DNA from 2 places in the Clostridium felsineum DSM 794 genome. Region 2 is predicted to be linked to the other one. Evidence: a T-box and tRNA genes for the amino acid it is inferred to sense, from the RefSeq annotation. Region 2 holds a T-box; the other holds one or more tRNA genes.

Region 1 (4,361 bases), 2.3 Mb from region 2:
TAAACTTAAAAAAGAGGGAATTTGGGTTTATGGTGCTGAAATTGATGGAGAGAATTACTGCTTTAATCAGAATATGACTGGGGCTTTAGCTCTTGTAATAGGTAGTGAGGGAAAAGGAATTTCAAAACTTACAAAACAGAAATGTGATGTACTTGTAAAAATTCCTATGGTAGGTAAAGTGAATTCTCTAAATGCATCTGTAGCAGCAGGCGTTGTTATGTATGAAATTTTAAAACAAAGAATTGTAAAAAGAGGATAGTAAAGTGAAAACTATCCTTGTAGATGGATACAATGTTATAAATAGTTGGGGAGAGCTTAATATCATTAAGGATGATGTGAGCTTAGAAAGTGCAAGAGATAGACTTATAGAAGTCTTAATAGAATATGGAGAATTTACAAATTGTAAGATTATAGTGGTTTTTGATGCTCATCATATGCAAGGTAATATTGGAGAAAAAATAAAAATGTATGATAAATTCACTATAGTATACACAAAATCTGGTGAAACGGCAGATAGTTTTATTGAAAGATATGTAAATAAAATTGGAAGAAAATCTGAAGTTTGTGTAGTTACGTCCGATAATTTAGAACAGCAGGTTGTTTTTCAAAGAGGATCTACAAGAATGTCTTCTATAGAGTTCTACAATGATGTGAAAAAAATTCGAGCTAAAATAAGTAAAAAAGCTGAAAAAATAAGCAGTGAGAAAAAATATAATCGTTTAGAAGATAGAATAGACAAAAAAATAATGGAAAAATTAGATAAAATAAGAAAAAATCTTTAAAAGCATTGACTTGGAAAATATTGTTATTGTATAATTGTTTTATGGGTTACATAGGGGGGATACTAGTGGAAAATGAGATAGCTAGAAGTATGGAAATTAATTTTGATGAGAAGTTAGACGAAGAAATAGTGATGATGGCAAAACTTGGAGATGAAAAATCACAAGAATATTTGATTAATAAGTATTATAATTTTGTGAAAGCAAAGGCAAAATCATATTTTTTAATTGGTGCAGATAAAGAGGATATATGTCAAGAAGGAATGATAGGGTTGTATAAAGCTATAAGGGACTTTAAACCTAGTAAATTAGCTTCTTTTAAAGCTTTTGCAGAGCTTTGTATAACTAGACAGATTATTACAGCAATAAAAACAGCAACTAGACAAAAACATATACCTCTGAATACATATGTTTCTTTAAATAAGCCTATATATGATGAAGATTCGGATAGAACGCTGTTTGACGTAGTATCAAGTGTTGAAGTATCGGATCCAGAGGAACTTATTATAAGCAAAGAAGAAGTGGCTAAAATAAGAAAAAATATGCTTAGAGTACTTTCAAGTTTGGAAATAGAGGTTTTGCAATCTTATTTAGAGGGAAAATCTTATCAGGAAATAGCTAAAGATTTGGATAGATGTTCTAAATCTATAGATAATGCATTACAAAGAGTTAAAAGAAAATTGGAAAAGTGTTTGGAAAAAAGATAAAATATATTGACAAAGAAAATTGTTGATAGTAAAATTAATAATTGGTATATAGCTTATAACTTTGAGCATTATAATAATGTGCGGGAATAGCTCAGTGGTAGAGCACTAGCTTCCCAAGCTGGGTGTCGCGGGTTCGATACCCGTTTCCCGCTCCAATAAAGTTGCCCATGTGGCTCAGTAGGTAGAGCGTCACCTTGGTAAGGTGGAGGTCGCCAGTTCAAATCTGGTCGTGGGCTCCAGAAAACTTATTGAATAGAACACACCAGGAACAGTTTACATGAATGGATTAAGTTTCGTCATGTTTTTAATGTTTTGCTTTCTGCCGTATTCGTTATGAATATTAAAGAAGGTGTTCTATAATAAAAATTTTTAATACATTACTAATTGTGGTGTAATACAATAAATATTAATTGTTTACCATAAGTATTAAGGAGGAAATAGAAATGGCAAAGGAAAAATTTGAAAGAACGAAACCACATGTAAACATAGGAACAATAGGACACGTAGATCACGGTAAAACAACATTAACAGCAGCAATTACAACAATATTAGCAAAAGAGGGAAAAGCAAAAGCTTTTAACTATGAAGAGATTGATAAAGCACCAGAAGAAAAAGAAAGAGGAATAACAATCAATACAGCACACGTTGAGTATGAAACAGAAAACAGACACTATGCTCACGTAGACTGTCCAGGACATGCTGACTATGTAAAGAACATGATAACAGGAGCAGCACAAATGGATGGAGCTATCCTAGTAGTAAGTGCAGCAGATGGTCCAATGCCACAAACAAGAGAGCACATACTATTAGCATCAAGAGTTGGTGTTGAATATATAGTAGTATTCTTAAATAAAGCAGACCAAGTAGATGATGCAGAATTAATCGACTTAGTAGAAATGGAAGTAAGAGAATTATTAAGCGAATACGGATTCCCAGGAGACGATACACCAATCGTAGTAGGAAGTGCGTTAAAAGCATTACAAAACCCAGATGATGCAGAAGCAGTAAAACCAATAAAAGACTTAATGGCAGAAGTTGATGCATACATCCCAACACCAGAAAGACCAACAGATAAAGCATTCTTAATGCCAATCGAAGATGTTTTCACAATAACAGGAAGAGGAACAGTTGCAACAGGAAGAGTTGAAACTGGAATGTTAAAGGTTGGAGACGAAGTAGAAATCGTTGGAATGAAAGACGAAATAACAAAAGTAGTAGTAACAGGCGTAGAAATGTTCAGAAAGATACTTGATAGTGCATTAGCAGGAGATAATATCGGAGCATTATTAAGAGGAGTACAAAGAGAAGACATCGAAAGAGGTCAGGTATTAGCAAAACCAGGTTCAATAACTCCACATAATAAGTTCGTAGGTCAAGTATACGTATTAAAGAAAGAAGAAGGCGGAAGACATACACCATTCTTCAACGGATATAGACCACAATTCTACTTCAGAACAACAGACGTAACAGGATCAATCCAATTACCAGATGGAGTAGAAATGGTAATGCCAGGAGACCACATAGATATGACAGTTGAATTAATAACAAAAGTAGCAATGGGAGACAACTTAAGATTCGCAATCAGAGAAGGCGGAAGAACAGTTGGCTCAGGAGTTGTTACTAGCATCATTGAATAGTATACTGTAAATTGTTTTCCTATATGTGTAAGCAGACTGGGTGACAAACCCAGTCCCTTTATGTAGGGGATTAATATTAAAAAATAAAGTCGAAAAAATAACAAATGAGTCCTTGATATGTGTTTGACATGTTGCAATAATTGTGATAATATATTGAGGTAGTGCGTATTTTAGCAAGGCATAGGAAATTTTCTTTAAAATTGGGAGGTGTAGATTGTGAGAGTAAAACTAACACTAGCTTGCACAGAGTGCAAACAAAGGAATTACAACACAATGAAAAATAAGAAAAATGATCCAGATAGATTAGAAATGAAAAAATATTGTCCATTTTGCCACAAACATACACTTCATAAAGAGACAAAATAGCATATCAGGCCGTAATTTCATAAATAGGATGTGAATAAAAATGGCTGCTAATGTAAAAAATAGAAATGTGGAAAAATCACCATTAAAAGGTTTTGTTGGATTTTTTAAAGATTTGGGGGCTGAAACTCATAGAATCACATGGCCTTCGAAAGAAACTCTTAAAAAAACCACGATAGCAGTGATAACTTTTTGCGCTGTGTATATCATAGTGGTAGCAATAATGGATTTTGGTTTTAATAACCTCTTTAAGGTGATCTTTAAGTAAGATGTAAGGGAGGTTATGGGTTCAGAAAAAAATTCTGTTCCATAAAATTATGAGTGAAAAAGCTAAATGGTATGTCGTACATACATATTCCGGTTACGAGAATAAAGTAAAGGCAAACATTGAAAAAACCATTGAAAACAGAAATTTGCAAAATTTAATCTTGGATATTCAAGTTCCACTTCAAGAAGAAGTAGAAGAAAAAGATGGCAAGAAAAAGGTAACTTTAAAAAAAGTATTTCCAAGTTATGTGCTTATAAAAATGATAATGACTGATGAATCTTGGTATGTTGTTAGAAATACAAGAGGATGTACAGGATTTGTTGGACCAGGATCTAAACCAGTTCCTCTTACAGATGAGGAAGTTGGAGCAATGGGAATAAAGGAAAAAGTAGCTAGCATAGATGTTGTTGTTGGCGAAAGTGTAAAAGTTATTATGGGCCCACTTGTAGATCAAGTTGCTCTTATCCAAGAGATTAATTTAGAAAAAGGCAAATTAAAAGGCTTAGTTAATATGTTTGGCAGGGAAACTCCTGTTGAGCTTGATTTTAATCAAATAGAAAAACTAGATTAGTAAGGTAAAATACCTTATAGGAGGTGTAAGTTTCAT
Region 2 (4,361 bases):
CTGCTAAAGAAGTAGGAGTAAACTTAAAAGAAGGCTACAACGGAGATCTTACTTCAAGAGAGAATGGATCTGTAGGCGGACAAATGGTTAAAAAAATGATCCAAGAATATGAAAGCAGTCTTAAATAGTTAAAAACTAGAATAAGGTTAAAGGGGCTATCTCAATTTTAATTGAGATAGCCTTTTTTAAACTTATTTCTAGATAGTGATAATACTTCCTCGATCAATAAGCTTACTATCACTAAGGTATATAGGCTTTATATTATGTTTATTTAAAAAATTTAAAACTTTATTTTTAAATTTATATTTTTCTAAGTTTCCGTAAAAAGCTAATGTGTTTTTATTAATTAAACCACAGCTGCCACCTATAAAACCATATTCAAAGCCGGGAAGAACAATATCGCCGGGAGGTAGGAGTAGTACGTCTAAATTGAATTTTGAGGCGGAATTTGCAATTCCTATATCGCTTGTCATTAAGGCATAGTCGTTTATTACTGCAGTTGAACATTTAGTATAACCCTGTTTAACATTTATAATAGTTTTATCTAGAATGTTATTATAAAGGGATGGATCTGTATACTTAATATTATGTATAAAAAAATCCTTAAGAACTACACCATTTAAAGCTACATCATTAGGATATTCATTTCCTAAAGTATTAGATGATTTTATTATGTTTATGCCCAAATTTTTAATAGAAGCAATAAATTCAGAAGTAGAACTTTTATATATAATCATGAGTTTATCGGATACTTTACAAATAACTTCATCAGGGTGACCAGAAATAGGAGAGGAAATATCTTTACATATAGGAGTTAAAATTATATTTAAATCTAACTTTTTTAAATTATATTTTTCTAGTTCGCTTATTCTATTGTCCACAATAACAGCTTTCAAAAAAACACCTCACAATTTTAATTTCTATAAGGTAAAATATATTGAAATTAATTTTTTATATTAAAAATTAAAAATTCAACTGTTTCCTTACATGTATATTATATATTTTTATTAAAATAAATGCATATAGTTAAAATTTTAGATACATACTAAATAGGATTGGATTTATGTCATTAAGATAAATTTGCATTTGTATTGTATCCAATTAGAAAGGATTGGTAAAATGCTTATTAAAACTATAGTTGTTAAGGATAAGATTAATTATGTTATAAGTAGTATTGAAGAAATAAAGGAAAGTTTACACAAAGACAATATAAATATTGGAATATGTGAAAGTATGGAAGAAGACACTCATTTTATAAAAGTTATGTGTAACAATTACGAATATGATCATAGTGTTAAAATCAAATTTAATAGGTATTTTGCTAAAGTACTATATGATATAATGGCTATAGATTTTTGTATGATGAGTCTTAACGATATATTAGAAGAGTCTTATTTCTTTTTAGATATAGATGAAATGAGTGAGATACGGGAAGTGTGTGTTGGTGAGATTTTAAAAGATAATAATATAAATGATGAAGAGATATTTTATATAAATAAGAAGAATAAAATTTTGGAAAAGATAAATGAATGTCTTGAGGAATATGATGAAGTAAATATAACTGGTTTTGTTAGGTTTAGAATGAAATTTATAGAAGCAAATTTAAAAATAATAATAGACAAAGTTATAGAAAGGTATATGATTGAAAAAGAATATGATGAATTTGTAAAGTTATTGAAATATTTTGTGGATATGCAAGAAAGTAAAATTGAAATTGTAAATATTTATGTATTAGAAACTGGTGAATATAAACTTACAGATGTCAAGGGAGAAGATATAACAGATAAGGTTATGAATGAATTTTCAGGGGCTAAATCTAAAAAAGGAATAAATGAAGATGATATACTTATAAGTGGGCTTATAACAGCATGTCCTCAAAAAATAATTATTTATGATGCTGATAAATTTCAAAATAAAGAAATTTTAAATACTATAGAGAATGTTTTTGAAAATAAAGTGATATTTTGTAGTGAAATTACTATGGGAAGAACTTAAATAATATAAAGTTAAAATTTTTATATATTGACTTATGAATTTTATTGGAATATAATTTAAGTTAAATAAAGGCTTTGAAAAGGAAGAGTAAGTAATTACTATTTTAAAGAGAGAGAAATTTTAGCTGAAAGTTTCTTAAATGTGTATTATTGAAAACCACCTTTGAGCTGAGTGCTGAACTGTTTAGTAAGCATCTCCGTATATCTGCGTTATTGATTTGAGTGAAAAGAAGATAATATAACTTCTTTTAATTTGGGTGGAAGCACGGTAACTCGTCCCTTTGTATGGGAGGAGTTTTATTTTTTTGATAAATAATTTTTGTAGGAGGAATTAATATGATTAAAGTAACACTTAAAGATGGAAAAGTTATGGAGTTTAACAGTACAACAACTCCAGGTGATATTGCAAAATCAATAAGTCCAGGACTTTATAAGAAAGCAATTTCCGCTAAAATCAATGGAGAAAGAGCAGAATTAATGACTAATATTGATAAAGATTGTACTCTTGAAATACTTACATTTGATGATGAGGATGGAAAATGGACATTAAGGCATACAGCTTCACATATATTAGCACAAGCAATTAAAAGACTTTATCCTGAAGCAAAATTAGCTATAGGACCTGCAATAGATGAAGGATTTTATTATGATATTGATGCAGATTTCTCATTTACAGAAGAAATGTTTCCTAAAATAGAGAAGGAAATGGATAAAATAATAAAAGAAAACTTGAAGCTTGAAAAATTTGAACTTCCAAGGGAAAAAGCTATAGAATATATGGAAGAAAAAAAAGAGCCTTACAAGGTAGAACTTATAAAAGATCTACCAGAAGATGCAGTAATTTCATTTTACAAACAAGGGGACTTCGTTGATTTATGTGCAGGACCCCATGTTGAATCTACTGCTAAGGTAAAAGTTGTAAAACTTATGTCAGTTGCAGGTGCATATTGGAGAGGAAATGAAAAGAATAAAATGCTTCAAAGAATATATGGAACTGCATTTACAAAAAAAGCAGATCTTGAGGAGTATATCCATATGCTTGAAGAAGCTAAGAAGAGAGATCATAGAAAAATTGGAAAAGAACTCGATCTATTTACTATGCATGAAGAAGGACCAGGATTTCCATTTTTTCACCCAAAGGGAATGGTAATAAAAAATATTTTATTAAATTATTGGAGACAGGTTCATAATAAAGCAGGATATGATGAAATAAGTACACCAGTAATATTAAATGAACAATTATGGCATCAATCAGGACATTGGGATCACTATAAAGAAAATATGTATTTTACTAAAATTGATGAGCAGGATTATGCTATAAAACCTATGAACTGTCCAGGATCAATTTTGGTATATAAAGATAACATACATTCTTATAGAGAACTTCCTATAAAGCTTGGGGAGATAGGACTTGTTCACAGACATGAAAAATCTGGAGCTCTTCATGGACTTATGAGAGTAAGATGTTTTAACCAAGATGATGCACATATATTTATGACTAAAGATCAAATAACTGAAGAAATACTAAAAGTAATAAAACTTATAGATTCGTTTTATAAAGTATTCGGATTTGACTATTATGTTGAATTATCTACAAGACCAGAAGATTCCATGGGAAGTGACGAAGATTGGGAAGCAGCTACAAATGGACTTATAAATGCACTTAATGCTGCAAATTTAAAGTATATAGTTAATGAAGGTGATGGAGCCTTCTACGGACCTAAAATAGATTTTCATCTTAAGGATTGTATAGGCAGAACATGGCAGTGTGGAACAATACAACTTGATTTTCAAATGCCTGAAAGATTTGATATTAACTATGTTGGTGCAGATGGAGAAAAACATAGACCAGTTATGGTTCATAGAGTTGTTTTTGGAAGTATAGAAAGATTTATAGGAATTTTAATAGAGCATTATGCAGGTGCTTTTCCAACTTGGCTTGCACCGGTGCAAGTTAAAGTTATGAACATAACAGATAGTCAAGTAGAATATGTTGATGTTATAAGCCAAAAATTAAGAGATGCAGGAATAAGAGTTGAAAAAGATGTTAGAAATGAAAAAATAGGATATAAGATAAGGGAAGCTCAGCTTAAAAAGATTCCTTATATGATAGTAATAGGAGATAAGGAAATAAAAGAGGGCGTGATTTCTGTAAGAAGCAGAAAAGAAGGAGATTTAGGCTCAATGAATGTTGAGGACTTCATATTTAGAATAAATGCTGAAGTTAAGCAGAAAATAAATTCACTTTAGTTCTTGACAAGAACACTAAGTGGTGCTATAATTTACAAGGTATTGGAAGTAGAAACCTACCGTTTCTCACCTTACAGCCACGAAGCTAGTAAGGTTTAAGATATGCAGCTTATTTTG

Evidence for each region. A T-box is a leader RNA that pairs with one kind of tRNA and senses whether it is charged. The one in region 2 lies ahead of thrS (threonine--tRNA ligase), so its partner is inferred to be a tRNA-Thr.
Region 1: it encodes a tRNA-Thr, which carries the amino acid that the T-box ahead of thrS (threonine--tRNA ligase) is inferred to sense. The anticodon was not compared.

The regions. Positions count from the first base shown of each region.
Region 1 is NZ_CP096980.1:818,861-823,221, forward strand. It holds gene rlmB (23S rRNA (guanosine(2251)-2'-O)-methyltransferase RlmB) at 1-259, shown strand, start outside; gene CLFE_RS03825 (NYN domain-containing protein) at 264-782, shown strand; gene sigH (RNA polymerase sporulation sigma factor SigH) at 872-1,486, shown strand; tRNA gene CLFE_RS03835 (tRNA-Gly) at 1,567-1,641, shown strand; tRNA gene CLFE_RS03840 (tRNA-Thr) at 1,650-1,725, shown strand; gene tuf (elongation factor Tu) at 1,930-3,123, shown strand; gene rpmG (50S ribosomal protein L33) at 3,340-3,489, shown strand; gene secE (preprotein translocase subunit SecE) at 3,530-3,754, shown strand; gene nusG (transcription termination/antitermination protein NusG) at 3,804-4,325, shown strand; gene rplK (50S ribosomal protein L11) at 4,360-4,361, shown strand, end outside.
Region 2 is NZ_CP096980.1:3,127,301-3,131,661, reverse strand. It holds gene CLFE_RS14885 (alpha/beta-type small acid-soluble spore protein) at 1-128, shown strand, start outside; gene CLFE_RS14880 (DUF6873 family GME fold protein) at 198-896, opposite strand; gene ytxC (putative sporulation protein YtxC) at 1,120-1,995, shown strand; T-box leader at 2,061-2,278, shown strand; gene thrS (threonine--tRNA ligase) at 2,331-4,244, shown strand; ribosomal protein L20 leader region at 4,285-4,361, shown strand, end outside.